2 regions of the Streptomyces sp. S186 genome follow, and region 2 is predicted to be linked to the other one. Evidence: riboswitches for the same ligand, from Rfam matches in the RefSeq annotation. Region 2 holds a riboswitch; the other holds the start of a gene.
The links. Region 2 has a riboswitch for glycine ahead of gcvP (aminomethyl-transferring glycine dehydrogenase). Riboswitches for the same ligand answer to the same signal wherever they lie in the genome.

Region 1 (15,304 bases), 4.4 Mb from region 2:
CCGACGGACCGGCACACTTCCGTACATGCCGCGGAAGCGCCCGCTCGTAGGACCGATTCCGCGGCTGTCATCATGACCGCATGCTTCATGTGCTCTACCTGGTCGGGGTCGCGGCGTTCGCGGCGAGCGGTGTGCTGGCGGCTTACCGCGCCAACATGGACCCGTTCGGCGGTCTGGTGCTCGCGTTCGCCGCGTCCATCTCCGGCGGCACGCTGCGCGACCTGATCCTGGACCGGCGGCCGCTGTACTGGACGCACGACTGGGTGCTGCTGACGGTGATCATCTGCGTCGGCGTGGGCACCATGGTCTATCTGCGCTTCTGGTCGCTGCCGCGGAAGTCGCTGCTGGTGGTGGACGCCATCGGGCTGTCCGTGGTCACGGTGATCGGGGCCCGGGCGGCGATCTCGGCCGGTGCCACCCCGCTGGCGGTGATCATCCTGGCGGTGCTGACCGGCGTGGCCGGCGAGGTCCTCCGCGACGTGCTGTGCGGGGAGTTCCCGCCGCTGCTGCTGCGCGAGGACGTCTACGCCATCGCGGCGCTGGCCGGCGCCTGCTGCTATCTGCTGATGGACCGCCTCGGAAGCGGGGCCACCCCCGCCGCGGCGGTCTCGGCGGGGGTGGTGTTCGCGCTGCGGATGGGCGCGGTGTACCTGGGGCTGCATCTGCCGCGGCCGCAGCAGTTGCGCGACCGGCGGAGGAAGGACGCCGATGTCGACGCCGATGTCGGTTAGGGCCTAGCGGCGGCCCGGCGTCCGGCCGGTTACTTCGCCGGCAGGGCGGGCCGGCTGCGGGTGTCCAGCCAGGTGCGGAAGAGGTCGCCCAGCCGCTGGCCGGAGACCTTCTCGGCGAGCGCGATGAACTCGGCGGTGTCCGCGTTGCCGTAGCGGTGCTGCGCGGTCCAGGTGGGCAGCAGCTTGAAGAACGCCTTGTCGCCGATGCGTTCGCGCAGCGCCTGCAGGGTCATCGCGCCGCGCTCGTAGACCGCGTCGGAGAACATGGTGTCCCGCTGCGGGTCGGAGACCTTGATCTTCCAGAACGGGTCGTCCGCGGGTATGTGCTGGTACGCCTTGCGGAAGGAGTCGTGGGCGGTGGCGGTGCCCTTGTGCTCGGCCCACAGCCACTGGGCATACGTGGCGAAGCCCTCGTTGAGCCAGATGTCCTTCCACCGCTTGACCGAGACCGAGTCGCCGAACCACTGGTGGGCCAGCTCGTGGACGATGGTGGTCTCGTTGCGGACGGCGGAGTAGACCGGCTTGGACTGCACCTCCAGGGAGAAGCCGGCCTCGGGCATGTCGTCGACGATCGCGCCGGTCTCCTCGAAGGGGTACGGCCCGAAGACCTTCGACCAGTAGTCGGTGGCCGCCGCGGTGACGCCGTAGACGTCGACCTTGCCGGTGGGCAGGGTCGGGTCGGTGGCGACGTAGATCGGGGTGCCGCCGGGGGTGGTGCCGGTGCGGACGTCGAACTTCCCGATGGTGGCGGTGGCCAGGTACGGCGCCATCGGGCGGCTCTCGCGCCAGTGGGACCAGGAGCGGCCGTGCGACTCGCCGGAGCTGATGAGCCGCCCGTTGGAGACGCCGGTCAGGCCCTTGGGGGCGTCGATGCGGATGTCGTAGGTGGCCTTCTCGTCCGGGTGGTCGCTGGAGGGGAACCACGTCGAGGCGGCGTTGGGCTCGCAGGCGACGAACACCCCGTCCTTGGTCTTCATCCAGCCGTACTTCGAACCGAAGACGATCGGGCCGCCGAGCGGCTGGGGGACGCCGTGGTAGACGACGGTGACCTTGAAGCGCGCGCCGCGGGCGAGCGGGCGGCCGGGCCGGACGACGAGTTCGTCGCCGGTTCTGGAGAAGCCGGCGCGGTGGCCGTCGACCAGGACCCGGTCCACGGTCAGCTTCTGCAGGTCCAGGTCGAAGGCGGAGAGGTTCTGGGTGGCCCGGGCGGTCAGCGTCGTCCGGCCGTCGAGCCGGCCCGAGTCGGGGTGGTAGCTGACGCCGAGGTCGTAGTGGAGGGGCCGGTAGCCGCCGTTGCCCAGTCCGGGGAAGTAGGGGTCACCGATGCCGGGGGCGCCCGGCGTGGCCGCGGGGGCCGCGGCGATGGTGGCGGCCGAGGCCACCGCGGTGGCCAGGGCGAGCCAGCGGGAGGAGCGACGGACAGAACGGGAGAGTGCCATGAGCCGTCCCTTCGGTTACGCGGATGCGAGGACAACAGCGGATGCGAGGACAACAACCGCGCTGACTCTGCACTCTCCCGGCCCATTCCACCAGCGAATTTACCAAGTCGTCAGGAGTCACTGGGGAGTTGAAGGATCAGTTGATGCCTGATCTTCCGAACTTCCACTCGCCGCAGGGGCGTTGTCCGGAGCCTCCTCGGGGTGGTGGCAGGCCACCTGGTGGCCGGTCCGCAGCTGGACGAGCGGCGGTTCGGTGGTGGCGCACTCCCCGGTCGCCTTCCAGCAGCGGGTGCGGAACCGGCAGCCGGACGGCGGGTCGATCGGCGAGGGGACGTCGCCCTTGAGCAGGATCCGGTCGCGCTGGGTGCGCCGCCTGGGGTCGGGCACCGGGACGGCCGAGAGCAGCGCCTTGGTGTACGGGTGCAGCGGCGCGGCGTACAGCGCGTCGCGGTCGGCCAGTTCGACGATCTTGCCGAGGTACATCACCGCGATCCGGTCCGAGACGTGCCGGATGACGGAGAGGTCGTGGGCGATGATGACGTAGGTCAGGCCCAGCTCCTCCTGGAGGTCGTCCATGAGGTTGACGACCTGGGCCTGGATGGAGACGTCCAGGGCGGAGACCGGCTCGTCGGCGACCACGAGCTTGGGCTTGAGGGCCAGCGCCCGGGCGATGCCGATGCGCTGGCGCTGGCCGCCGGAGAACTCGTGCGGATAGCGGTTGTAGTGCTCCGGGCTCAGGCCCACCAGCTCCAGCAGCCGCTGCACCTCCTTCTTGACCCCGCCCTCGGGCTCGACGCCCTGGAGCCGGAAGGGGGTGGAGACGATCCCGCCGATGGTGTGCCGCGGGTTCAGCGAACCGTACGGGTCCTGGAAGATCATCTGGACGTCGCGGCGCAGCGGGCGCAGCCGTCCCGGGGAGAGGTGGGTGATGTCCCGGCCCTCGAACTCGACGGTGCCGCCGGTCGGTTCGTCGAGCCGGGTGATCAGCCGGCCCATGGTGGACTTGCCGCAGCCGGACTCGCCGACGACGCCCAGCGTCTCGCCGGGGAAGACGTCGAAGTCGATCCCGTCGACCGCCTGGACGGCGCCGACCCTGCGCTTGAGCAGCCCCTTGGTGATCGGGAAGTGCCGGACCAGGCCGCGGACCCGCAGCAGCGGTTCGCCGGCGGCCCCGGACTTCTCGTCCTGCGTGGTGTTCTCGGTCGTCTCGTTCTCGGTCGTCTCGGTCACAGCTTCGGCGCAATCTCTTCGGTCCAGATGCGCTCGCGTTGCTCCTGCGGCAGGTGGCAGGCGGAGAAGTGCCGGCCGTCGACCTGCCGCAGTTCGGGGCGCACCGTGCGGGTGACGTTGTCCTTGGGGACGTCCGCGTACGGGCAACGGGGGTTGAAGGCACAGCCGGACGGCACGTTGATCAGGCTGGGCGGCGAGCCCTTCACCGGGATCAGCCGGTCGGTCTGGTCGCGGTCGATCCGCGGCATCGAGCCGAGCAGGCCCCAGGTGTAGGGGTGCTGCGGGGTGGCGAACACCTGGTCCGAGGGGCCCCGCTCGACGCACCTGCCGCCGTACATCACCAGCAGGTCGTCGGCGAGTTCGGCGACCACGCCCAGGTCGTGGGTGATGATGATGACCGCCGAGCCGAACTCCTTCTGCAGATCGCGGATCAGGTCCAGGATCTGTGCCTGGACGGTGACGTCCAGCGCGGTGGTCGGCTCGTCGGCGATCAGCAGCTCGGGGTTGTTGACCAGCGCCATCGCGATCATGGCGCGCTGGCGCATCCCGCCGGAGAACTGGTGCGGATGGTCGTCCACCCGCTTGTCGGGCTGCGGGATGCCGACCCGGTCGAGCATCTCGACGGCCCGCCGGCGCGCGGTCTTCCTGTCGACGTCGTGGTGGACGCGGTACGCCTCCACGATCTGGTTGCCGACGGTGTAGTAGGGGTGCAGCGCGGAGAGCGGGTCCTGGAAGATCATCGCCATCCGGCGGCCGCGCAGCCGGCGCACCTCGTCCGGGTCGGCGGCGACCAGGTCCTGGCCGTCCAGCCGGATCTCGCCGGACATCCGCACCGTGTCGCGCTGCCGGCGGGAGGCCCGGTGCAGGCCCATGATCGCCAGCGAGGTCACCGACTTGCCGGAGCCGGACTCGCCGACGATGCCCAGCGTCCGGCCCTTCTCCAGGCTGAAGGTCAGGCCGTCGACGGACTTCACCAGGCCGTCGTCGGTGGGGAAGTGCACCTTCAGGTCCCGCACCTCAAGGAAGGCGGCGGGGGCCTTCGCCGCCGTGGCCGTGTCCACGGAAGAGTCGGAAGAGTCGGTCACGTGAGCCTCACCCGCGGGTCGACGGCGGCGTACAGGATGTCCACCACCAGGTTGCACAGGACGATGAAGAACGCGGCGAGCAGGGTGACGCCGAGAATGTTCGGCAGGTCGTTGGCGTTGATGGAGTCGACCGCGAAGGCCCCGACTCCCTTGAGCGAGAAGACCTGTTCGGTGATGAGCGCACCGCCGAGCAGCAGGCCCAGGTCCATGCCGAAGACGGTGATGATCGGGGTGAGCGCGGCCCGCAGACCGTGCCGGATCACCACCCGGCGCTCCCGCAGGCCCTTGGCGCGGGCGGTGCGGATGTAGTCCTCGCTCAGCGTCTCCAGCATGCCCGCCCGGGTGAGCCGGGCGTAGAGCGCGGAGTAGAGGAAGGCCAGGGTCACCCAGGGCAGGACCAGGGTGCGCGCCCAGCCCACCGGGTCGTCCAGCAGGGGGACGTAGTCGCTGCGTTCGAAGAGCGGCCACTGGTAGGTGAAGAGCGCCAGTGCCAGCGCGCCGGTGAAGAACATCGGGAGCGAGACGCCGGCCAGCGCCACGCCCATCGCCAGCCGGTCGAAAACCGACCCGGGGCGGAGCGCGGAGAGCACGCCGGTGGCGACACCGGAGAGCAGCCACAGCACCGCGGCGCCGGCGGCCAGCGACAGCGTCACCGGGAGCCGGGACTGGATCTCCGGCCAGACCTCGATGTGGGTCTTGAAGGAGTAACCGAAGCACGGCACATGGCACGTGGCCGCATCCGGTCCGAACTTGTAGTCGACGCCGACGAAGATGCCCTTGAGGAAGTCCCAGTACTGCTCGTACACGGGCTTGTCCAGGCCGAGGTTCTGCTTCACCGCGGCGATGTCCGCGGGCGTGGGGGCCTTTCCGATGTACTGCTGGGCAAGCTGGTCGGTGGACTGCCCGGCCAGTTTCGGCAGCAGGAAGAAGATGCCGAAGGTGACCGCGCTGACGATCAGCAGCAGGATCACCGCGCTGATCAACCTGCGGATGATGTACGAGAACACGGGGACGCGGCGCCGGTGCCGCGGGCCGGAAGCGACCGGCCCGCGGGCACCCATGCCTTCACCTGCCTTCCAGGGCTGCTACTTCTTGACGCCGATGTTGAGGTAGTCGTACTCACCGCTCCAGGCCGAGCTGGAGACCATGTTGGTGGCCTTGGGCGAGCGGTACAGCAGGACCTTGAAGTAGGTCAGCGGGACGATCGCCGCCTGTTCCATCGCCTTGCGGTCGATGTCCGCGTACGCCTTCTCGCGGGCGGCCTGGTCGGTGTTGGCGATGGCGGTGTCGAGCAGGTTGTTGATCTCCGGGTCGTCCAGCTGCGACAGGTTGCTGTTGCCGGACTGGCTGATCGCCTTGCCGTGGAGGATCTGCTGGAGGTAGCCGTAGCCGGTCGGGAAGTCGGCGCCCCACTGCATCATCATCAGGCCGACGTTGTTGGACTTGTCGAAGGCCGGCACACCGGCGTAGTCCGAGAAGTACTTGCTGGTCGGGTACGACTGGATCCTGGCGTTGATGCCGATCTTCTTCAGCGAGCCGATCACCGAGGTGGCCGCGTCGACCTCGTCCTGGCGGTCGTTGCGGGCCAGGATCGTGGTGGTGACGTTGCCGGCGCCGCACTTCTTCCAGTGCGCCCGGGCCTCCGTCAGGTCCAGGCTGTCGCCGTTGTACTTCTGCGGGTACAGGTCGAACTTCTGGTAGCCGGCGAGGTCCGTCGGCAGGACCGTGGAGGCGAGCTCACCGCGGATCGGGCCGCCGAGCGCGGTCTGTACGGCCTTCTTGTCGATGGCGTACTCGACGGCCTTGCGGCACTCGACGTTGTCGAACGGCGCGACCTTGGTGTTGATCGCCGTGTAGACCAGGCGCTCACCGGGCGCGTTGTCGGTGTTGGACTTCTGCCTGGGGTCGGTCAGCAGCTGGGCCTGGGTCTGGCCGTCCACGCCGCGGCCGGCCATGTCGACCAGGGTGTTGCCGGACTGGAGGTCCTTGTCGATGGTCGACTGGGCGACCTTCAGATTGAGGACGATCTTGTCCGGCAGCTGCTTGCGCAGCGGGTCGTTAGCGGCGGACCAGTTCGGGTTGCGGACCAGGGTGAGCCGCTTGCCCTCCTGGTAGCTCTCGAACTTGTACGAGCCCGTGGAGACCACCGACTTGGTGTAGTCCGCGCCCTTGTCCTTGGCCTGCGGGACCGGCGCGGTCTGCGGGGCGCTGACGAGGTCGTCGAACTCGGCGAACGGCCTCTTCAGGTGGAAGACGATCGTCTGGGCGTCGGGCGTCTCGATGGACTTGAGCCCTTCCTTGCTCTTGTCCTTGTAGGGGCCCTTGTAGCCGCCGTCGTTGTCCACCAGGAACTGCTGGAAGTAGTTGGGGCCCAGGGAGAGGATGTCGCGGGCGAAGTTGCTGCGCTCCACCGCGTACTTGACGTCCTGGGAGGTCACCGGGGTGCCGTCCTCGAACTTCACGCCCTTGCGCAGCTTGTACGTCCAGGTCTTCCCGCCGTCGCCGGCCTTGCCGAGCGACTCGGCGAGGTCCGGGACCAGCTCGTTGCCCTTGGCGCCGGGGCCGGGCTTGAAGGTGGTGAGCGGACGGGCGTACAGGCGGCTGAAGTTGTAGACGAAGGCGTAGTAGGTGTTGCCCGGGTCGAACGACTCGGGGGCGTCGCTCATCGCGTAGGTGACGGTGCCCCCCTTCTCGTCCGAGGCGTTGACGACGCCCTTGGTGGCGGCGTTGGCCCCGGCCGAACTGTCGGAGGACCCCTTTCCGCTGCAGCCGGCCAGCAGGAGGCCCGCACTGGTGATGGCCGCGACAGTCGCGACCGGAAGTGACCTGCGCATGATGCTCGGTGTCCCCTTCGTTCATCGAGAAACGTCAGTTCGAAACGGCAGGTGGTGAGGTGTCGGGGCCGGCGGCCGGTCAGCGGCTGCGCGGGTCCAGCGCGTCCCTCAGGCCGTCACCGAGCAGGTTGAACGCCAGCACGGTGACGAAGATCGCGAGGCCGGGGACGATCATGTACTGGGGGTCGACCTCGTAGTACTTGACCGCCTGGGTCAGCGTGCCGCCCCAGGACGACTGGGGCGGCTGGATGCCGACGCCCAGGAAGCTCAGCGCCGCCTCGAAGAGGATGTTGGAGGGGATCAGCAGCGTCGAGTAGACGATGACCGGTCCCACGAGGTTGGGCAGGAGTTCCCGGAAGAGGATGAACGGCCCGCGGGCGCCCAGGCCGCGGGCGGCGGCGACGAACTCCCGCTCCCGCAGCGACAGGGTCTGGGCCCGCACGATCCGGCCCATGTAGGGCCAGTTGAAGAAGCCGATCACGAAGATCAGCACCGAGATGTGCAGCGGCAGGCCCTCCAGGCCGAACGCCCCACCCTGCAGCGACGCGGAGATCGCGATGGCGAACAGCAGCAGCGGGAACGCCAGGAAGACGTCCATCATGCGGCTGATGAAGGCGTCCACCCGGCCGCGGTAGAAGCCGGCGACCACGCCGAGGACGGTGCCGATGGCCACCGACAGCAGCGTCGCGCCGAACGCCACCAGCAGCGACACCCACGAGCCCTCCAGGATGCGGGAGAGCAGGTCGCGGCCGAACTTGGGGTCCACGCCCAGCAGGTGGTCGGCGCTCATCCCGCCGAAGTCCCCCTTGGGGAGCGTGGTGTTGGGGTCGATCAGGTCCTGGTGCGGCTGGTTCGGGTCCAGGCCGAACAGGTGCTGCAGCGGACGGGAGAGCGCGGCGACGAGGATGAGCAGGACGACGATGACGGCACCCGCCATCGCGACCTTGTCGCGACGGAAGCGCAGCCAGGCGATCTGGCCGAGCGAGCGCCCCTCGATCCGCTTGCTCTCCACGCCCTTCAGGACCGCCTCCGGCTGCGCCTCGGCAGCCGCCCCGGTGGTCTCGATCGGTGCGGTCACGGTGCCTCAGAACCCCTCCCGGCCGATGGAGCCCGGCCCTGTGCCCGGCCGCGGCGGCGGCCTGTCGCTACCTCACTGGTGTTCCGCTGCCGCCCTCTCCTCCGCTTCTCGCGGGAGTCCGGCCCTGCGGACGGCTCAAGGATGCGCAGGATTCCGGTGGCGGATGATGCTCGTACAAAGGACCGAGGTCCTCGATGCCGGGAGTCTTCATCCGAGCCGCGATCACTCACCAGCCCTGGCGTGGAATGGATGCGTAACTGTGATGTGGCCCGCAGCCTTCCGTTATACGAACAGCGGTGCGGACTGAGCGGTGCGCGGGGCGGGCGGGTAGGCCCTCAACTCCCGGGCGTACAAGGGGAATTCACCGCGAGACGGACGGCGCGCCGAGGCTCCGCGGCCGGCTGCGGGGATCGAGGAAGTCGTGCCGCTACGTGGGGCTACGTGACGACAAGCGGGGATACGCGGGGAGACGTGGCGATCCGATCCGTACTACGGATCAGTAGGGGCGCGGCTGGCCGTAACCGTAGGTGGGGCCCGGAACGGGCGGCTGGGCGTAGCCGTCGCGGTCGAAGAACGGGCGGGCGCAGGCCCGCATCCACATCCCGACCGGGTCGTACTCGTCGTTCATGGCGACGGTGGAGACCGGCAGGCCGTCCGGTACGGCGCCCATCGACTGCTGGATCATCAGCCGCGCGGCGTCCACCGAGGGCTGCCCGGTGTCGTAGAGGTCCAGCCCGATCGCCAGATACGGGGCGCCGAGGGCGGGTTGGACCCAGGCCCGGCGCAACGACCGCACCGGGGGCGTGCGGTGGGCGTTCTGGGCGAGCAGGGCGTAGAACTGCGGGATGTCGATGACCGGTTCGGAGATCCGCAGCGGCCCGGCGGGCAGCCGGTCCAGGCCGGCGGCGATCCGGCGCAGGTCGAGCCAGGGGATGCCGACGCCGCCGCCGGGAGCGTGCGGATTCAGCCACAGGCCCCAGCGGTCGGGGAAGAGGGAGGCGGCGATCTCGGGGCCGCTGACGAGTTCGTGGTCGCGGGTCCAGCCGGAGGCGGCGAGTTCGGCGGCGGAGGTCACGCAGGGGGCGTAGCCCAGCCCGTCGACCTCCATGTTGCCGTACTGGGCGTCGGGCTGGCCGGCCCGGCCGTGCCACAGGAGCATCCAGACCTGCCCGTGTGCGAGGGCCCCGAGCAGCGCCTCGTAGGCGTCATAGCGCCCGGGCGTGACCTGCCGCAGCATCTGCTCGACGTGCTCGGCCGCCGCCGCTCCCTGATGCGCACCCGCGCTCACGTGGTCCGTCCCTTCTCCCGGCAGGGCCTGCGCCCGCCCGTCGCTCCCAGCTTAGGGCGTGTCCGATGGGTCAGGGCCGGGTGTAAAAGGGCCGCACGCGCTCCAGCATCCAGTCGGCGACCGGGTCGCCCTGGGCGACGTCGAGCAGCACGAGCTGGACGGGCCAGGGCACCGGCACCCGGCCCAGGGCCCGGCCCAGCGCCGCGAGCACCTCGTCGCGGGCGCTGCCGTCGTACAGCCGCTCCGGAACGGTGTCCAACTGCACGCCCACGAAGAGCGCCGGCGTGTCGCCCTCGACGCTGGCCAGCGCGCGCCGGGCGGCGAGCACCGAGCCGGCGCCGGAGAACTCCAGGCCGGCGGCGGCCAGGAAGTCCACCGGCTCGTCCTGCCAGTCCGGTTCGAAGAGCCGCACCCGGGCGCCGGCGGCCTGCGGGCCGTCCAGTTCGGTCCGTCCCGCGCGGCACAGTTCGGCCACCGCGGGCGGCGGCAGCGGGACGCCGACGGTGCCGTCCGGATTGACCGCGATGCCCAGCATCGGCGGCAGCCCGCGGGCGAACTCCACGGCGGGCGCGACGGTGTACGACAGGTGGGTGCCGACGACCTTCAGGAACTCCTGCTCGGAGCTGAAGACGGGGACGTAGGCGGCGCCGCCGATCTCGACGGTGGGCAGGTCCAGGCCACCCGCCCCGGGGCCGGCGCTGTCCGGGCCGCCGCCCTCGGGCAGCGGCACCCACACCAGGCTGCGGCCCAGTACCTCGACGATCCGGCCGCCGGCCCCGGGGTGCCCGACCGACGCGGCCAGCACCTGCTCCAGCTCGTTGGCCGGCCAGGCCGGCTGCGGTATCCCCGCGTCCGGCACCTGCCCCGGCACCGCTCCGCCGTGCTGCGGGTAATTGTCCGGATAGTTCATCTCACCCACCCATTACTGGCCGCGCTGCCCGGCCCCTGAACCTGGCGGCGGGCCCATGGACCGCCGGTGGATCAGACCCTAACGGGCGGACCGCCGGGCGCCGAAGCCGGCAGTCTCACCCGAAGGTGACGCGCTGCAGCGCCCCGGCGGCGGGCCGGTCCAGCAGCACCGCGGAGGCGAAGCCCGCGGGGAGGCGGGACCGCTCGGCCCGGGCGAGAAGCCGGCGCACCGCCCGGCGGTGCCGGGCGAAGGCGTATCCCGACACCCCGCGGCCGCGGGCCCGTTGGCCGGTCAGCGCCGTCTGCGGCGGCACGTCGAGGAGGACCAGGTGCACCGCCCGGCCGTCGCGCCGGGCCGCCCGGGAGAGCCAGCGGCGCACCCACGCCAGCGTCCCGCAGTCGTGCACCACCACGCTCCCGCCGGAGCGGAGCGCCCGGCGCAGCGCACCGTAGTGCGCGGCCCGGACCAGCGGGCGGTAGAGCGCGTACGGGAGGCGGCGCAGCCGGCCGCGCTCCCAACGCTCGCGGGTGTCCTGGGAGTCGAGGCGGTGCACCGGGGCGCCGTGGCCGTCGCGCTCCGGCAGCACCCGCCGCATCAGGGTGCTCTTGCCGCTGCCCGGCAGCCCGGAGACCACGACGAGGTCGCCGGAGGGGAAACGGAGGACGGTGCGGGGATCGGTGCGGGAGGTGCGGGTGCCGTCCCGGAACCGGAGGTCGGTGATCCGGAGCCGGGCGGGCCGGACCGCGGGCCGCGGGGGCGCGGCCGGTGCCCCCTCCGATACGGGCCCCGGCGGTGCCACCCCCGCCACCCCCGCCGTCGTCGCGTACGCCGCTTCGCCGTGCACGTGATCGCCCCTCCCCCTCGGATCGGCCGGGTTCGGGACCCCGCCTTCCCGCAGAGTGTCAAGAAAGGGTAATGAGCAGCAAGTGATGAGCAGCAGGTGACGGCCGGGACCGCCACCGGATCCGGGGAAGCGGCCGCGGGTCGCGGCGGGGCGGCCGGTCGCGGAGCGGCGGCCGGGGCTCCTGTATCCGGCGATCCCGTGTAATGATGTGGCCGCCACGGGCACACCACTGGTCACTCGTGCGCAGCCAGCCAACTCCATACCGGCCGCTTGAACCCGCGCGGGAGAGTCCCCGGCCGCCACGGCGGGGCGCCGAAGGAGCAAGTCCTCCCTTGAATCTCTCAGGCCCCTATACCGCGCGGGCGAGGCAGATCTGAAAAGCGAGCCCCCGCCCGGTGAAGGGGGACGGCTCCACCCAAGGTGCAAACCGGGCTCGTTCGTGGGCTCCCGGTGAACCTCTCAGGTTCCGATGACAGATGGGGAGACCGTCTTGTCACCCATGCCTGGGAGCCCGGAACGATGACACAAGCCCCCCGCCTCACCGCGCTGGACGCCACCCACCGCGCACTCGGCGCGACCATGACCGACTTCGCCGGCTGGGACATGCCGCTGCGCTACAGCAGCGAACGCGAGGAGCATGTCGCGGTGCGCACCCGCGCCGGCCTGTTCGACCTCTCCCACATGGGCGAGATCACCGTCACCGGCCCGCAGGCCGGCGCGCTGCTCGACCACGCGCTGGTCGGCAACATCGGGGCCCTGAAGGTCGGCCGGGCCCGCTACACCATGATCTGCGCCGCCGACGGCGGCATCCTCGACGACCTGATCGTCTACCGGCTGGCAGAGCGGGAGTTCATGGTCGTCGCCAACGCCGCCAACGCCCAGGTGGTGCTGGACGCGCTGGCCGGCCGGCAGGCGGGCTTCGACGCCGCGGTCCGCGACGACCGGGACGCCTACGCGCTGATCGCGGTCCAGGGCCCGGAGTCCCCCGGCATCCTCAAGAAGATCACCGACGCCGATCTGGACGGGCTGAAGTACTACGCCGGACTGCCCGGCACGGTCGCCGGCGTCGAGGCGCTGATCGCCCGGACCGGCTACACCGGAGAGGACGGCTTCGAGCTGTTCGTCCGGCCGGCCGACGCGGCCGCCGTGTGGGAGGCGCTGACCGAGGCGGGCAAGGACGTCGGACTGGTCCCGTGCGGACTGTCCTGCCGCGACACCTTGCGCCTGGAGGCGGGGATGCCGCTGTACGGGCACGAACTGACCACCGCGCTCACGCCCTTCGACGCGGGCCTGGGCCGGGTCGTGAAGTTCGAGAAGGAGGGCGACTTCGTCGGCCGCGCGGCGCTGGAGGCGGCCGCCCGGCGCGCCGAGCAGAACCCGCCGCGCAAGCTGGTGGGCCTGCTCGCCGAGGGCCGCCGGGTCCCGCGCGCCGGCTACCCGGTCGTCGACGCCGACGGCACGGCGATCGGCGAGGTCACCTCGGGGGCGCCCTCCCCCACCCTCGGCCGGCCGATCGCCATGGCCTACGTCGACGCGGCGCACGCCGCACCGGGCACCGAGGGCGTCCGGGTGGACATCCGCGGCACCCACGAGCCGTACGAGGTCGTCGCACTGCCCTTCTACAAGCGGCAGAAGTAGCGGCCGGCGCCGGGCCGTCCGCGGCGCCCGCCACGGGCCCGCGCCGTCGCGTCCGGCGCCGCGTGTCTCACAGGGCGAGACAACCCTCGCGGACGCCGTCCGGGAGGCGCCCCCCATTCACGATCACACCCCCGCGTACAGGAGAATCGAGCCATGGACAACCCCCAGCAGCTGCGCTACAGCAAGGAGCACGAGTGGCTGTCGGACGCCGAGGGCGGCGTCTCGACGGTCGGCATCACCGAGCACGCGGCGAACGCGCTCGGCGACGTCGTCTTCGTGCAGCTCCCCGAGGTCGGGGCCACCGTCACCGCGGGCGCGTCCTGCGGTGAGCTGGAGTCGACCAAGTCCGTCAGCGACCTCTACTCGCCCGTGGACGGCGAGATCACCGCGGTCAACGAGGAAGTCGTCAACGACCCCTCGCTGGTGAACTCCGCCCCGTTCGAGGGCGGTTGGCTGTTCAAGGTGAAGGTCAGCGGTGAGCCGGAGGACCTGCTCACGGCCGACGAGTACACCGCCTTCGCCGCCGGCTGACGCCCCCGCGCCGGCTCCCGCCACCGCACGGGCGGGGCCGCGGCGCCCCGCCCGCTCCCCCTCTCCAGGAAGTCTCGGAAGTCTCATGTCGCTTCTCAACAGCTCCCTCCACGAGCTCGACCCCGACGTCGCCGCCGCCGTCGACGCCGAGCTGCACCGCCAGCAGTCCACCCTCGAAATGATCGCGTCGGAGAACTTCGCCCCGGTCGCCGTCATGGAGGCCCAGGGCTCGGTCCTCACCAACAAGTACGCCGAGGGCTACCCGGGCCGCCGCTACTACGGCGGCTGCGAGCACGTCGACGTCGTCGAGCAGATCGCCATCGACCGGATCAAGGCGCTCTTCGGCGCCGAGGCCGCCAACGTCCAGCCGCACTCCGGCGCGCAGGCCAACGCCGCCGCGATGTTCGCGCTGATCAAGCCGGGCGACACCATCCTGGGCCTGAACCTCGCCCACGGCGGGCACCTGACCCACGGCATGAAGATCAACTTCAGCGGCAAGCTCTACAACGTGGTGCCCTACCACGTCGACGAGAAGACCAACCTGGTCGACATGGACGAGGTCGAGCGCCTCGCCAAGGAGCACCGCCCCAAGCTGATCGTCGCCGGCTGGTCCGCCTACCCGCGCCAGCTCGACTTCGCCGCCTTCCGCCGGATCGCGGACGAGGTCGGCGCGTACCTGATGGTCGACATGGCGCACTTCGCCGGCCTGGTGGCCGCGGGTCTGCACCCCTCCCCCGTGCCGTACGCCCACGTCGTGACGACGACCACGCACAAGACGCTGGGCGGCCCCCGCGGCGGTGTGATCCTGTCCACCGCCGAGCTGGCCAAGAAGATCAACTCCGCGGTCTTCCCCGGCCAGCAGGGCGGCCCGCTGGAGCATGTGATCGCCGCCAAGGCGGTGTCCTTCAAGGTCGCCGCGTCGGAGGAGTTCAAGGAGCGCCAGCGGCGCACCCTGGAGGGCGCCAGGATCCTGGCCGAGCGCCTGGTCCAGGACGACGTCCGGGAGCACGGCGTCTCGGTGCTCTCCGGCGGCACCGACGTCCACCTCGTCCTCGTCGACCTGCGCGACTCGGCTCTCGACGGCCAGCAGGCCGAGGACCGCCTCCACGAGGTCGGCATCACCGTCAACCGCAACGCGATCCCGAACGACCCGCGGCCCCCGATGGTCACCTCCGGCCTGCGGATCGGCACGCCCGCGCTGGCCACCCGCGGCTTCCAGGCCGAGGACTTCCGCGAGGTCGCCGACATCATCGCCGAGGCGCTCAAGCCCACCTACGAGCGCGAGGCGCTCAAGGCCCGGGTCACGGCGCTGGCGGAGAAGTACCCGCTGTACCCGTCGCTGTGACGGGCCGGCCGCCGGGGCGCCACGGCCCCCGGTAGCCGCGGGCGGCGGACCGGCTCTCCGGCCCGCCGCCCCACCGGGCCCCGGGCCGGACCACCGCCCCGGGGCCGCTTCCGCCTGCCCGGACGCCCTTCCCCGCCCACCGCCGCCGCCACCGTCCGGCCTCGCCCCGTCCCCCTGTTCTCCCGCCATCGTTCTCCCGCCGTCCCCGGTGGCTTCCCCTGCCCGCCGCCTCCCGTCCGGCGGCATTCCCCCGCGAGCGGGTTACGCTCGACAGCCGGGCCGGAAAACACCCCATTCCTGCCCCGATGTGCTCCACCGTCCACCACGAGCAGACAAGGGAGTCAGCCCCCG
Region 2 (15,304 bases):
AGCGGCTCGTTTGAGAGACACCCAAGTAGCACGGGGCCCGAGAAATCCCGTGTGAATCTGGCGGGACCACCCGTTAAGCCTAAATATTCCCTGGTGACCGATAGCGGATAGTACCGTGAGGGAATGGTGAAAAGTACCGCGGGAGCGGAGTGAAATAGTACCTGAAACCGTGTGCCTACAAGCCGTGGGAGCGTCGCGTTGAGTCTTTGGCTCAACGTCGTGACTGCGTGCCTTTTGAAGAATGAGCCTGCGAGTTAGCGGTGTGTAGCGAGGTTAACCCGTGTGGGGAAGCCGTAGCGAAAGCGAGTCCGAAGAGGGCGATTTGAGTTGCACGCTCTAGACCCGAAGCGGAGTGATCTAGCCATGGGCAGGTTGAAGCGGAGGTAAGACTTCGTGGAGGACCGAACCCACCAGGGTTGAAAACCTGGGGGATGACCTGTGGTTAGGGGTGAAAGGCCAATCAAACTCCGTGATAGCTGGTTCTCCCCGAAATGCATTTAGGTGCAGCGTCGTGTGTTTCTTGCCGGAGGTAGAGCACTGGATAGGCGATGGGCCCTACCGGGTTACTGACCTTAGCCAAACTCCGAATGCCGGTAAGTGAGAGCGCGGCAGTGAGACTGTGGGGGATAAGCTCCATGGTCGAGAGGGAAACAGCCCAGAGCATCGACTAAGGCCCCTAAGCGTGTGCTAAGTGGGAAAGGATGTGGAGTCGCAGAGACAACCAGGAGGTTGGCTTAGAAGCAGCCATCCTTGAAAGAGTGCGTAATAGCTCACTGGTCAAGTGATTCCGCGCCGACAATGTAGCGGGGCTCAAGTACACCGCCGAAGTCGTGTCATTGCGGTATTACCCCTAACGGGGATCGTGATGGGTAGGGGAGCGTCGTGTGCCGGGTGAAGCAGCCGTGGAAGCGAGTTGTGGACGGTTCACGAGTGAGAATGCAGGCATGAGTAGCGATACAAGAGTGGGAAACTCTTGCGCCGATTGACTAAGGGTTCCTGGGTCAAGCTGATCTGCCCAGGGTAAGTCGGGACCTAAGGCGAGGCCGACAGGCGTAGTCGATGGACAACCGGTTGATATTCCGGTACCCGCTTTGAAGCGCCCAGTACTGAATCAGGCGATGCTAAGTCCGTGAAGCCGCCCTGAGCTCTTCGGAGTGTAGGGGAGTGGTGGAGCCGACGGACCAGACTTGTAGTAGGTAAGCGATGGGGTGACGCAGGAAGGTAGTCCAGCCCGGGCGGTGGTTGTCCCGGGGTAAGGGTGTAGGCCGTGTGGTAGGTAAATCCGTCACACGTTGAGGCTGAGACCTGATGCCGAGCCGATTGTGGTGAAGTGGATGATCCTATGCTGTCGAGAAAAGCCTCTAGTGAGTTTCAAGGCGGCCCGTACCCTAAACCGACTCAGGTGGTCAGGTAGAGAATACCGAGGCGTTCGGGTGAACTATGGTTAAGGAACTCGGCAAAATGCCCCCGTAACTTCGGGAGAAGGGGGGCCATTTCCGGTGATCACTCTTGCAGTGTGAGCTGGGGGTGGCCGCAGAGACCAGCGAGAAGCGACTGTTTACTAAAAACACAGGTCCGTGCGAAGCCGTAAGGCGATGTATACGGACTGACGCCTGCCCGGTGCTGGAACGTTAAGGGGACCGGTTAGCTCCATTTCGGTGGGGCGAAGCTGAGAACTTAAGCGCCAGTAAACGGCGGTGGTAACTATAACCATCCTAAGGTAGCGAAATTCCTTGTCGGGTAAGTTCCGACCTGCACGAATGGCGTAACGACTTCTCGACTGTCTCAACCATAGGCCCGGTGAAATTGCATTACGAGTAAAGATGCTCGTTTCGCGCAGCAGGACGGAAAGACCCCGGGACCTTTACTATAGCTTGATATTGGTGTTCGGTTCGGCTTGTGTAGGATAGGTGGGAGACTGTGAAGCGCCAACGCCAGTTGGTGTGGAGTCGTTGTTGAAATACCACTCTGGTCGTGCTGGATGTCTAACCTGGGTCCGTGATCCGGATCAGGGACAGTGTCTGGTGGGTAGTTTAACTGGGGCGGTTGCCTCCTAAAGGGTAACGGAGGCGCCCAAAGGTTCCCTCAGCCTGGTTGGTAATCAGGTGTTGAGTGTAAGTGCACAAGGGAGCTTGACTGTGAGACTGACGGGTCGAGCAGGTACGAAAGTAGGGACTAGTGATCCGGCGGTGGCTTGTGGAAGCGCCGTCGCTCAACGGATAAAAGGTACCCCGGGGATAACAGGCTGATCTTCCCCAAGAGTCCATATCGACGGGATGGTTTGGCACCTCGATGTCGGCTCGTCGCATCCTGGGGCTGGAGTCGGTCCCAAGGGTTGGGCTGTTCGCCCATTAAAGCGGTACGCGAGCTGGGTTTAGAACGTCGTGAGACAGTTCGGTCCCTATCCGCTGTGCGCGTAGGAGTCTTGAGAAGGGCTGTCCCTAGTACGAGAGGACCGGGACGGACGGACCTCTGGTGTGCCAGTTGTTCTGCCAAGGGCATGGCTGGTTGGCTACGTTCGGAAAGGATAACCGCTGAAAGCATCTAAGCGGGAAGCCTGCTTCGAGATGAGGGCTCCCTCCCACTTGATGGGGTAAGGCTCCCAGTAGATGACTGGGTTGATAGGCCAGATATGGAAGACCGGTAACGGTTGGAGTTGACTGGTACTAATAGGCCGAGGGCTTGTCCTCAGTTGCTCGCGTCCACTGTGTTGGTTCTGAAGCCACGAACAGACCAACGGTTGTTCTAAGTTTCATAGTGTTTCGGTGGTTATAGCGTTAGGGAAACGCCCGGTTACATTCCGAACCCGGAAGCTAAGCCTTTCAGCGCCGATGGTACTGCAGGGGGGACCCTGTGGGAGAGTAGGACGCCGCCGAACTCATCGTAAAAGAAAGCCCCGTCGGGAACCTCGGTTCCTGGCGGGGCCTTCTTGCGTTGCGATGCGGGGACCCGTGGCGCGGCTGTGCCGGCGGGCCAGGTAAAGTCGGAGACATCATCGGCATATTTTTCCCACAGGAGGCTTCCGCGTGGAGGTCCAGGAGACGCGGATCCAGACAGATCGCGTCCTCACCATCCCGAATATTCTGAGCATGGCGCGCCTGGTCGGCGTGCCGCTGTTCCTGTGGCTGATCCTCTGGCCGAAATTCGGCGGCCCGTACGCCGATGGCTGGGCGCTGCTCGTTCTCGCGCTGAGCGGGGTCAGCGATTACCTCGACGGCAAGCTGGCCCGGCGCTGGAACCAGATCAGCAGCCTGGGCCGGATCCTCGACCCGGCCGCTGACCGCCTGTACATCCTCTCCACCCTCGTCGGCCTGACCTGGCGTGAGATCCTCCCGGTCTGGCTCACCGCGGCGCTGCTCGCCCGCGAGCTGATGTTGCTGATCGCGGTCGGCATCCTCGGACGCCACGGATACGGGCCTCCCCAGGTGAACTTCCTCGGCAAAGCGGCTACGTTCAACTTGATGTATGCCTTCCCGTTGCTGCTGCTCAGTGACGGACCTGACTGGCTTCACACACTCGCTGCCATTTTCGGATGGGCGTTCGCCGGGTGGGGTACGGCGCTGTACTGGTGGGCAGGGATCCTCTACGTGGTACAGGTCCGCCGGATCATCAGGGCGGACACCACGGCCGACTGAGCTCGCCGAATCGGCAGATCGTGCCAAGGCCCAGCGCCCGTGCGGGGGAGAAAAGCGGGCGCTCTGGACAAGTGAAGTCGGCAAGACCGTCGTCTCTTCGAGGAGGACGCTTCCGACATGAAGGCCGTTGTGATGGCCGGTGGCGAAGGAACACGCCTTCGCCCCATGACGTCCAGCATGCCCAAGCCGCTGCTCCCGGTGGCCAACCGGCCGATCATGGAGCATGTACTGCGGCTGTTGAAAAGGCATGGTCTCAGCGAGACCGTCGTGACCGTGCAATTCCTGGCCTCGCTCGTCCGGAACTATTTCGGTGACGGCGAAGAGTTGGGAATGGAGCTCACCTACGCCAATGAGGAAAAGCCACTCGGCACCGCCGGGAGCGTGAAGAACGCCGAAGAGGCCCTCAGAGACGATGCCTTCCTGGTCATCTCCGGTGACGCTCTCACCGACTTCGACCTCACCGATCTCATCCGCTTCCACAAGGAAAAGGGCGCCCTCGTCACCGTATGCCTGACGAGGGTGCCCAATCCGTTGGAATTCGGCATCACCATCGTCGACGAGGGCGGCCGGGTCGAGCGTTTCCTGGAGAAGCCCACCTGGGGGCAGGTCTTCTCGGATACTGTGAACACCGGTATCTACGTGATGGAGCCGGAGGTCTTCGACTACGTCGCGGCCGATGTTCCGGTGGACTGGTCCGGGGACGTCTTTCCGCAGTTGATGAAGGACGGCAAGCCCATCTACGGCTATGTCGCCGAGGGTTACTGGGAGGACGTCGGCACACACGAAAGCTATGTGAAGGCCCAGGCCGACGTGCTGGAGGGCAAGGTCGACGTCGATATCGACGGCTTCGAGATCTCGCCGGGTGTATGGGTCGCCGAAGGCGCCGAGGTGCACCCGGACGCGGTGCTGCGCGGGCCGTTGTACATCGGCGACTACGCCAAGGTCGAGGCGGATGTGGAGATCCGGGAGCACACCGTCGTCGGCTCCAACGTCGTGGTGAAGAGCGGTGCGTTCCTGCACCGGGCGGTGGTGCACGACAACGTCTATATCGGGCAGCAGAGCAATCTGCGCGGCTGTGTGATCGGCAAGAACACCGACATCATGCGGGCGGCGCGGATCGAGGACGGCGCGGTCATCGGCGACGAGTGCCTGATCGGTGAGGAGTCGATCGTCCAGGGCAATGTGCGGGTCTATCCCTTCAAGACGATCGAGGCCGGTGCGTTCGTCAACACCTCCGTCATCTGGGAGTCGCGTGGCCAGGCGCACCTGTTCGGGGCGCGTGGGGTGTCGGGAATCCTCAACGTCGAGATCACTCCGGAACTCGCGGTGCGGCTCGCCGGTGCGTATGCCACCACGCTGAAGAAGGGGGCCACGGTCACCACGGCGCGCGACCACTCGCGCGGTGCTCGGGCCCTGAAGCGGGCGGTGATCTCCGCGCTCCAGGCGAGTGCCATCGACGTCCGCGACCTGGAGAACGTACCGCTGCCCGTCGCCCGGCAGCAGACCGCCCGGGGCAGCGCCGGCGGGATCATGGTCCGGACCACGCCAGGGGTGCCGGACTCCGTCGACATCATGTTCTTCGACGAGCGTGGCGCGGACCTCTCGCAGGCCGGTCAGCGCAAGCTCGACCGCGTCTATGCCCGGCAGGAGTACCGGCGGGCCTTCCCCGGCGAGATCGGCGATCTCCACTTCCCGTCCAGTGTCTTCGACTCCTATACGGGAGCGATGCTGCGGGCCGTGGACACCACCGGCATCAGCGACTCCGGTCTCAAGGTCGTCGTGGATGCGTCGAACGGGAGCGCCGGTCTGGTGCTGCCCAGCCTCCTGGGCCGGCTCGGCGTCGACTCGCTGACCATCAACCCCGGTCTGGACGAGGCCCGGCCGACCGAGACCGCCGACGCCCGGCGCGCCGGCCTGGTCCGGCTCGGCGAGATGGTGGCGTCGGCCCGGGCCGCGTTCGGCGTGCGGTTCGACCCCGTCGGCGAGCGGCTCTCCTTGGTGGACGAGCGTGGCCGGATCATCGAGGACGACCGGGCGCTGCTGGTGATGCTGGACCTCGTCGCGGCCGAGCGGCGCAGCGGCCGGGTGGCGCTGCCGGTGACCACGACCCGGATCGCCGAGCAGGTGGCGGCGTACCACGGCACGCAGGTCGAGTGGACGACCACGTCTCCGGACGATCTGACCCGGGTGGGGCGGTCGGACGGCACGGTGTTCGGCGGCGACGGCCTGGGCGGCTTCATCATCCCGGAGTTCAGCAGCGTCTTCGACGGCGCGGCCGCGTTCGTCCGGCTGATCGGCCTGGTGGCCCGTACGCAGCTCACGCTCAGCCAGATCGACGCGCGGATCCCGCGGGCGCACGTCCAGCGGCGGGACCTGGCGACGCCGTGGGCGGTCAAGGGCCTGGTGATGCGGCACGTCGTGGAGGCCGCCGGCGACCGCGATGTGGACACCACCGACGGCGTGCGGATCGTGGAGGCCGACGGGCGATGGGTGCTGGTGCTGCCCGATCCGGCCGAGGCGGTCACGCATCTGTGGGCGGAGGGCCCGGACGACGCCTCTGCCCAGCAGCTGCTGGACGAGTGGGCGGCCGTGGTGGACAGCGCCGGCCGCTGACCGGCGGCCCCGCCGGCGCGCCGCCCGATGGGCGCGCCGGTGGGGCCATTGGGAGGCCGCGTCGCCGACATGGGACGATGTGCGGCATGTCGCAGCAGCGCCCCGTTCGGAGCAACCCCCACCCCTCGGCCGCGCGCCCGGATGCTTCGATGTCGCTGCTGACCAACGTGATGGACCACAGCCTCGACGACGGGTACGCGGAGGCCGCCGCGCGGAAGTCCGCGGCCGGCGTCGGTGGTCTGCCGCGCACGCTCCGGGCGAAGTTGGGTCTGGCGGCGGGTCTGGTGCTGGCGGCGCTGGTGGTGACCGTGGGGGCGGCGCAGGCGCGGGTGTCGGCGCCCACACTTGCCAAGGAGCGCGAGGAGCTGATCCACCGCATCCAGAAGGGCACCGCCGAGGCCGACACCCAGCAGCAGCGGGTGGACGCGGCCCGGGACGCGGTGGACCGGATACAGCGCGAGGCACTGAAGCAGCACGGTGACGGCAAGGCCGACCTGCTGGCGCTGCTGGCCGGTTCGACCCAGGTGACCGGGCCGGGCGTGAAGCTCGTCGTGGACGACGCCAAGGGGGCGGCGGCCGGCACCGGGGGGCCGCGCGAGAGCAGCGACTTCTCGGACACCGGGCGGGTGCGCGACCGTGACCTGCAGCGCGTGGTCAACGGCCTGTGGCAGTCCGGTGCGGAGGCCATCTCCGTCAATGGGCAGCGGCTTACGTCCCTCTCGGCGATCAGGGCGGCGGGAGACGCCATACTGGTCGACAACAAGCCACTGGTGCCGCCTTATACGGTGCTGGCGGTGGGGGACGGGCAGCGGTTGAGCACCGAGTTCCAGGACAGCGCCGACGGCCAGTATCTGCACGTGCTGCAGGAGAACTACGGCGTACGCGCCAGGATTTCCGTGGAGAGCGAGGTCACGCTGCCCCCCGCGCCCAGTTTGACCGTACGTACCGCAAAGCCGAAGGCCGGTGCCGCGAAGGCGGACGGCGCCGACACAGGGAAGGGCACATCGTGATCGCCGTACTGGGCCTCATCGTGGGAGTCGTGGTCGGAATCGTCGTCCGACCCGTGGTGCCGACGGTGGTCGAGCCCTACTTGCCGATCGCTGTCGTCGCCGCGCTGGACGCCGTGTTCGGTGGTCTGCGGGCGATGCTGGACGGCATCTTCGACGACAAGGTCTTCGTCGTCTCCTTCCTGTCGAACGTCGTGGTCGCCGCCCTGATCGTCTTCCTCGGCGACAAGCTGGGCGTCGGCGCCCAACTCTCCACCGGTGTCGTGGTGGTGCTCGGTATCCGCATCTTCTCCAACGCTGCCGCGATCCGCCGGCACGTCTTCCGGGCGTGAGGCCGATGGCAGCGGACGGGACCCCGGAGCCGGAGCGCACCCCGGACGAGCGGCCGGAATCCGGTCCGGCGCGGGAAGCCGGCGCGGATCACCCCGCGGGGCGGCGGCCGATGCCGCCGGAGACGCCTCGCCGACCCGCACAGGCGGAGCAGCGCGCCGGAGGCCCGGAGGCGGAACGCAAGGAGCAGGAAGCGGGACAGAAGCGGACCGAATCGGCGGTTGGTGAGGGTTCGGGCGTGACGGCGGACGAGGAGTCGGCGGCGCCGGCTCCGATGACCGGTCGGCAGCGGCTGCGGGCCAGTCTGTGGCCGCCGCGGCTGACGCGGGCTCAACTGATCGTCGCGTTGCTCCTGTTCATTCTCGGCCTCGGCCTCGCGATTCAGGTACGTTCCACAAGTGACAGCAGTGCGCTGCGGGGTGCGCGCCAAGAGGACTTGGTGCGCATTCTGGACGAACTGGACAACCGCTCCCAGCGGTTGACGGTTGAGCAGCGGCGCCTGGAGGGACAGAAGGCCGAGTTGGAGAACAGCTCGGACCAAGCCGAGGAGGCCCGGAAGCAGACCGTGGAGAAGGAACAGCAGCTGGGCGTGCTGGCCGGTACCGTCGCGGCGCAAGGCCCCGGCATCAACCTGACCATCGACGACCCCCACCACTCCGTGGAGGCGGACAAACTGCTGGACACCATCCAGGAACTGCGGGCGGCCGGAGCCGAGGCGATCCAGGTGAACGACGTGCGCGTGGTCGCGAACACCTCCCTCTCGGATCTCCGGGGCGGGGTGCGGATCGACGGCAAGCGCGTCACGCAGCCGTACCGCTTCAAGGTCATCGGGAAGCCGGAGGACCTGGAGCCGGCGCTCAACATCCCTGGCGGAGTGGTCCAGACACTGGAAAAGGAGCAGGCCAAGGTGTCTGTGGCCCGTGAAGAGAAGATCATCGTGGATGCCTTGCGACAGGCGAAGCGGCCTGACTACGCTCGGTCGTCATCCCAGTGAGGCGTCTACGTATGGTGATGGCCCGGCGAGGGCATGAGGTAGCGGGGGGTCGACGCACCGTGCGTGTGGTGTGTGGTGGAAACTGTCTGAAGGCCACGGACGTTCACAGGATGTCCGGATCGGCCGGTGTGTGCATCGAGGGTTCGTCCTGCCCCACGGGCGGGTCTGTGTCGTACAAGGGGAATCGCCCGTGAAGTTGTTTGGAAAGCTGTTCGGCAAGAGCGCGCGCAAGGAAGGCGACGGCGGCTCCGCACGGCACCGTGCGCCGCGCCGGCCGGAGGAGGACGCCGCGGCCGGTGACCGTCCGCTGTTCCGTGATGAGGTCGGCGGTCCGTCCGGGGGGCATGGCGCGGGTTCTGTTGACCCCTCCGGTGCCGGCCGCATAGGTTCCCAGGAACCATCAGCCGCACACACGGGTGGAGGGTCGACCTTGCCGGTTTGTACGAGGTGCGGGCACCGGAACGCCGAGGCGAGCCGGTTCTGCTCCAACTGCGGCGCGCCGCTGCGCGCGGGCGCCCAGCCCGAGCGGGCCTCCGAGACGACCTCGACGATCTCCATCTCGGGGATCGAGGCGTACGACGCGGAGACCACCGGGCAGAACCTGTCGCCGGCTCTCTCCCCGGAGGCCCAGGCGGCCGTCGACGCCCTTCCGCTGGGCTCGGCCCTGCTGGTCGTCCGCCGGGGCCCGAACGCCGGCAGCCGCTTCCTCCTGGACGGCGAGCTGACGACGGCGGGCCGGCACCCGCAGGGCGACATCTTCCTCGACGACGTGACGGTCTCCCGCAGCCACGTGGAGTTCCGCCGCGGTGCGGACGGCCGCTTCACGGTCACCGACGTCGGCAGCCTGAACGGCACCTACGTCAACCGCGAGCCGATCGACTCCGTCGTCCTCTCCAATGGCGACGAGGTACAGATCGGCAAGTACCGGATGGTCTTCTACGCCAGCCAGCGAGGCGTCGGCATCTGACCGCCAGGGAAGGCATATGCGCCATACACCGACAGGTGGTGCCGGCTCGTCCGGCACCACCTCCTCGGACCGCAAACCGATGAGCATCGGCACGGTGCTCGGGGTGCTGCGCGAGGAGTTCCCCGAGGTCACCGTCTCCAAGATCCGGTTCCTGGAGGCCGAGGGGCTGATCGAGCCGCAGCGCACGCCTTCCGGCTACCGCAAGTTCACCGCCGAGGACGTCGAACGGCTGGCGAGCGTGCTGCGGATGCAGCGGGACCACTACCTCCCCCTGAAGGTCATCAGGGACCACCTCGACGCCCTGGAGCGTGGTGAGCAGGTCTCGTTGCCGGCTCCGGCGGCACCCTCGGGGGACTTCGTCGAGGGCGTGTCCGAGGTGGACGGGGAGCGCCCGACGGCCTCCCGGATCGGCCGGGCGGAGCTGCTGGCGGCCGCCGAGGTCGACGAGGCGGCGCTCGCCGAATGGGAGTCGTACGGACTCATCGTCCCCCATGAGGACGGGGGATACGACATCGAAGCGGTGGCCGTCGCCAAACTCGTGGCGGACCTCGGCGGTTTCGGACTGGAGCCGCGGCACCTGCGGGCCGTGAAGGCGGCCGCGGAGCGCGAGGCGGGGCTGGTCGAACAGGTCGTTGCACCCCTTCGGCGGCACCGGAACCCACAGACCCGGGCCCATGCCGAGGCCACCGCCAGGGAGCTGGCCACGCTGTCGGTGCGGCTGCACGCCGCCCTGCTGCAGAGCGCCCTGCGGGTCCGGGTGCCGTGACCAAACGAGTGCCCGACTACCCAAACCGACCGAGCACGGCCTAGGGTTGCTGTGTGAACGAGCTCGACGTCGTGGGTGTCCGGGTGGAGATGCCTTCCAGCCAACCGATCGTGCTGCTGCGGGAGGTGGGAGGCGACCGCTACCTGCCCATTTGGATCGGGCCGGGCGAGGCCACCGCCATCGCGTTCGCCCAGCAGGGCATGGTCCCCGCCAGGCCGCTGACGCATGACCTCTTCAAGGACGTGCTGGAGGCCGTGGGGCAGGAGCTGACGCAGGTCAGGATCACGGATCTGCGCGAAGGGGTCTTCTACGCCGAGCTGGTCTTCGCCAGCGGCGTCGAGGTCAGTGCCCGGCCGTCCGACGCGATAGCGCTGGCGCTGCGCACCGGGACCCCGATTTTCGGTACCGACGGTGTGCTGGACGACGCGGGGATCGCCATTCCGGACGAGCAGGAGGACGAGGTGGAGAAGTTCCGCGAGTTCCTCGACCAGATCTCGCCGGAGGACTTCGGCACCAACCAGTGATCGGCCAGGCCACCCACCTGTTTCCGGCCAACCTGTGACCCCTTCCCCGCGACAAGTCACGAGAAACCACTCGTAGGGTGATTATCACTCGGCGTGGCGAGCGCGGCGATCGTTGACGCACCCCGGGTGACTGCATACCGTCGATATGGCAGGTCCCGTCCGGGACGTGGAGGACGGAGGGCGGCGTGGCAATCACCGGCGACGGTACGGCGGCGGAAGGGGCATTGCCGCTCCACAGGGGCGCGGCGGCCAACCGCAGCCCGGTACAGGCCGCTGCGATGTCGGGGGAGCGCGAGCCGGAGAGCATCGGCTACCGCGGACCGACCGCCTGTGCGGCGGCGGGCATCACCTACCGACAGCTGGACTACTGGGCACGCACCGGGCTCGTGGAGCCCAGCATCCGGCCGGCCTACGGGTCCGGCACCCAGCGGCTCTACAGCTTCCGGGACGTCGTCGTCCTGAAGATCGTCAAGCGGCTGCTGGACACCGGGGTGTCGCTGCAGAACATCCGCACCGCCGTCCAGCACCTGCGGGCGCGGGGCCTGGCCGATCTGACCCGGATGACGCTGATGAGCGACGGCGCGACCGTCTACGAGTGCACTTCGCCCGACCAGGTCGTGGATCTGCTCCAGGGGGGCCAGGGGGTCTTCGGCATCGCCGTGGGCGTGGTGTGGCGGGACGTGGAGGGCTCGCTGTCACAGCTCCACGGGGAGCGGGTGGACACCGGCGAGACGCTGATCGGGAAGAACCCGCACGACGAGCTGGCGCGGCGGCGCAACCGGGCCGGCTGACGGTCGTCGGGCGGTTCCCGGCCCGGGATCGGGCCGATTGTCAGTGGTGTGCGGCAGCATCAGTGGTGTGAGACGTGCGCCGACGATCCTGCATCTGGACATGGATGCGTTCTACGCGGCCGCCGAGCAGGCGGCCAAGCCGAGCCTGCGGGGAAAGCCCGTGGTCGTCGGCGGGATCGGGCCGCGCGGTGTGGTCGCCACCGCGTCGTACGAAGCGCGGGTCTTCGGGGTGCGTTCGGCGATGCCGACGGCGCAGGCGCGCCGGCTGTGCCCCAACGCCGCTTATCTCAGTCCCCGGTTCACGCTGTACCGCCAAGTGAGTGATGCGGTCATGGAGCTGCTGCGGGCGCTCTCACCGCTCGTGGAGCCACTGAGTCTGGACGAGGCCTTCGTCGATCTGGAGGCGGGCGGGGTGCCGGCGGAGACGGCCGCGGCGCGGGCCGTGGGGGAGCAGCTGCGGCGGGACATCAGGGCGGTCACCGGGCTGACGGGGTCGGTGGGGCTGGCCGGCGCCAAGATGCTCGCCAAGATCGCGTCCGAGGCGGCGAAACCGGACGGTCTGGTGGTGATCGAGCCGGGTACCGAGCGGGAGCTGCTGGGACCGATGCCGGTGCGGACGCTGCCCGGGGTCGGGCCGGCGACGGCCGAGGCGCTGCGCCGGGCCGGGATCCACACCGTCGCGGAGACCGCGGAAGCCGGCGAGGCAGAGCTGGTGCGGCTGCTGGGCAGGGCGCACGGCACCGGACTGTACGCGATGGCGCTGGGCCAGGACGAGCGGCCGGTGGTGGCAGAGCGGGACGCGAAGTCGGTGTCGGTGGAGGACACCTTCGAGGTCGATCTCACCGACCGGACGCGGGTGCGGATCGAGGTGCTGCGGCTGGCCGACCGCTGTGTCCAGCGGCTGCGGGCGGCCGGGCGGTCCGGGCGCACGGTGGTGATCAAGGTGCGCAACTACGACTTCTCCACGCTGACCAGGTCCGAGACGTTGCGCGGGCCCACCGACGATCCGGCCGTCATCAGGGAGGCCGCCGTGCGGCTGCTGGAGACCGTGGACACCACGGGCGGGGTCCGCCTCCTGGGCGTGGGGGTGAGCGGGCTGGCCGACTTCACACAGGAGGACCTCTTCGCCCAGATCGCCACGGAGCGGGAGACGGAGGAGGCGGGTGGGGTGGCGGAGCCGGAGGAGGAGGCGGGGGAGACCGAGGCCGCCGTCGAGCTGCCCCGGCGCTGGTATCCGGGGCTGGACGTGGTCCACGAGGAGTTCGGCGCCGGATGGGTGCAGGGCAGTGGCGTGGGGCGGGTGACCGTACGGTTCGAGACGCCGTGGTCCGCACCGGGGCGGGTGCGGACCTTCGTCGTCGACGATCCGGCGCTGCGGCCGGGCGAGCCGCTGTCGCTGCTGGGCGGGCCGGATCAGTCGTCCGCGCCGGCGATCCGCCCGAAGTCCGTGTCGGCGGACGGCGCGGCGGATTCCGCGGCCGGTGCGGAGATATCCAGGCGGTAGTGGTGGTAGAGCTGGAGCTCCTGCTCGGGGGAGAGGTGCCGGCCGACGCCGAAATCCGGGGCATCCTTGATCAGCTTGCGGTCATAGGGGATGTGCAGGCTGTCGCCGACCATCTTGCTCGGCTCCAGGGGGACGAACGCATCCCTGCTGAAGAGGCCGGTGCGGACGGCCGCCCACTCCGGTTCGCCCGTCGCGTCGTCGAGGTAGACCTCGTCGACGGTCCCTATTTTCGCGCCGTTCCGGTCGAACGCTTTGCGGCCGATGAGGCTCCGGGGATCGATATCGGCTTGCACGGTCCCTCCAATTGGTCGCAACTGCCTTGTGACAACTACGAAACGGCACATTTCCTGCCCCGGCCACTCGAAGGATCGTTTCGGCGGGGCGCTGGTAGGCTGGCGAATGGCCGTCGACCCCATGCGGGAGAGTCCTTTGTCGTTCGCGACCAGGGCGCCGAAGGAGCAAATCCTCCCCGGAATCTCTCAGGCACACGTACCGCATGGACGAGGTCACTCTGGAAAGCAGGGCGGGCCACGGACAGGCACCATGCCGGGACCCCTCCTCACCGACGGTGAAAGCCGGACCGCGGTCGCGGGCCGGTGAAGCTCTCAGGTTGAGATGACAGAGGGGGAGGCCGTCCGGGCACCAGCGCCGTGGTGCCCCTCGTAGGTCGCACTGACCAGGAGGCCCCCGCAGATGACCACCCACCGCATCTCGCTGACCGAGCTGGAGCGCGGCATCCCGTTCGAGGACCGGCACATCGGTCCCGACGCCGAGGCCCAGGCCAAGATGCTCGCGCAGGTCGGCTTCGGATCACTGGACGAGCTCACCGCCACCGCCGTCCCCGACGTGATCAAGAGCGCCGAGGCGCTGGGCCTGCCGCAGGGCCGCACCGAGGCCGAGGTCCTGGCGGAGCTGCGCGCACTCGCCGACCGCAACCAGGTCCTGTCGTCCATGATCGGGCTCGGCTACTACGGCACCTTCACACCGCCGGTGATCCTGCGCAACGTCATGGAGAACCCGTCCTGGTACACGGCCTACACGCCCTACCAGCCGGAGATCTCGCAGGGCCGCCTGGAGGCGCTGCTGAACTTCCAGACCGTCGTCGCCGACCTGACCGGACTGCCCACCTCCGGCGCTTCCCTCCTGGACGAGGGCACCGCCGCCGCCGAGGCCATGGCGCTCTCCCGCCGGGTCGGCAAGGTCAAGCAGGGCGTCTTCCTGGTCGACGCCGACTGCCTGCCGCAGACCATCGCCGTCCTTGAGACCCGCGCCGAACCGACCGGTGTGGAGGTCGTGGTCGCCGACCTCGCCGACGGCATCCCGGACGAGGTCGCCGAGCGCGGCGTCTTCGGTGTGCTGCTCCAGTACCCGGGCGCCTCCGGAGCCGTGCGCGACCCGCGGGCCCTCATCGAGCGGGCCCACGAGCTGGGCGCGATCGTCACGATCGCCGCCGACCTGCTGGCGCTGACCCTGCTCACCTCGCCCGGCGAGCTCGGCGCCGACATCGCGGTCGGCACCAGCCAGCGCTTCGGCGTCCCGATGGGCTTCGGCGGCCCGCACGCCGGCTACATGGCCGTCCGCGAGCAGTACGCCCGCAGCCTGCCCGGCCGCCTGGTCGGTGTCTCCGTCGACGCCGACGGCAACAAGGCGTACCGCCTCGCGCTGCAGACCCGCGAACAGCACATCCGCCGCGAGAAGGCCACCAGCAACATCTGCACCGCGCAGGTGCTGCTCGCCGTGATGGCCGGCATGTACGCCGTCTACCACGGCCCCGAGGGGCTGCGCACCATCGCCCGGCGCACCCACCGCTACGCCGCGATCCTCGCCGGGGGCCTGAAGGCCGGCGGCGTCGAGATCGTCCACGACGCCTACTTCGACACCCTCACCGCCCGGGTGCCGGGCCGGGCCGCCGAGGTCGTCGCCGCTGCCCGCGAGGCCGGCATCAACCTCCGCCAGGTCGACGCCGACCTCGTCGGCATCGCCTGCGACGAGACCACCGGACGGGCCCAGCTGGCCGGCGTCTGGGGTGCCTTCGGAGTCCAGGGCGACATCGAGGCGCTGGACGCGGCCGTCGCCGACACCCTTCCGCAGCCGCTGCTGCGCGCCGACGACTACCTTGCCCACCCGGTCTTCCACCGGCACCGTTCCGAGACCGCGATGCTGCGCTACCTGC

Region 1: linked by a shared signal. The riboswitch ahead of gcvT (glycine cleavage system aminomethyltransferase GcvT) and the one ahead of gcvP (aminomethyl-transferring glycine dehydrogenase) in region 2 are both predicted to bind glycine.

The regions. Positions count from the first base shown of each region.
Region 1 covers NZ_CP193932.1:2,673,370-2,688,673, forward strand. Annotated here, with positions in the region: gene ACRAS8_RS10970 (trimeric intracellular cation channel family protein) at 81-731, shown strand; gene ACRAS8_RS10975 (M1 family metallopeptidase) at 761-2,170, opposite strand; gene ACRAS8_RS10980 (ABC transporter ATP-binding protein) at 2,288-3,400, opposite strand; gene ACRAS8_RS10985 (ABC transporter ATP-binding protein) at 3,397-4,485, opposite strand; gene ACRAS8_RS10990 (ABC transporter permease) at 4,482-5,492, opposite strand; gene ACRAS8_RS10995 (ABC transporter substrate-binding protein) at 5,571-7,319, opposite strand; gene ACRAS8_RS11000 (ABC transporter permease) at 7,399-8,397, opposite strand; gene ACRAS8_RS11005 (enhanced serine sensitivity protein SseB C-terminal domain-containing protein) at 8,894-9,685, opposite strand; gene ACRAS8_RS11010 (enhanced serine sensitivity protein SseB) at 9,756-10,595, opposite strand; gene ACRAS8_RS11015 (AAA family ATPase) at 10,711-11,439, opposite strand; glycine riboswitch at 11,711-11,806, shown strand; glycine riboswitch at 11,807-11,925, shown strand; gene gcvT (glycine cleavage system aminomethyltransferase GcvT) at 11,959-13,077, shown strand; gene gcvH (glycine cleavage system protein GcvH) at 13,231-13,608, shown strand; gene glyA (serine hydroxymethyltransferase) at 13,694-14,953, shown strand; gene ACRAS8_RS11035 (L-serine ammonia-lyase) at 15,304-15,304, shown strand, end outside.
Region 2 covers NZ_CP193932.1:7,038,255-7,053,558, forward strand. Annotated here, with positions in the region: rRNA gene ACRAS8_RS30320 (23S ribosomal RNA) at 1-2,690, shown strand, start outside; rRNA gene rrf (5S ribosomal RNA) at 2,762-2,878, shown strand; gene ACRAS8_RS30330 (CDP-alcohol phosphatidyltransferase family protein) at 3,027-3,635, shown strand; gene ACRAS8_RS30335 (sugar phosphate nucleotidyltransferase) at 3,753-6,248, shown strand; gene ACRAS8_RS30340 (DUF881 domain-containing protein) at 6,326-7,258, shown strand; gene ACRAS8_RS30345 (small basic family protein) at 7,255-7,587, shown strand; gene ACRAS8_RS30350 (DUF881 domain-containing protein) at 7,593-8,579, shown strand; gene ACRAS8_RS30355 (FHA domain-containing protein) at 8,698-9,546, shown strand; gene ftsR (transcriptional regulator FtsR) at 9,563-10,312, shown strand; gene ACRAS8_RS30365 (bifunctional nuclease family protein) at 10,366-10,836, shown strand; gene ACRAS8_RS30370 (MerR family transcriptional regulator) at 11,022-11,627, shown strand; gene ACRAS8_RS30375 (DNA polymerase IV) at 11,695-13,131, shown strand; gene ACRAS8_RS30380 (PRC-barrel domain-containing protein) at 13,041-13,436, opposite strand; glycine riboswitch at 13,539-13,636, shown strand; gene gcvP (aminomethyl-transferring glycine dehydrogenase) at 13,825-15,304, shown strand, end outside.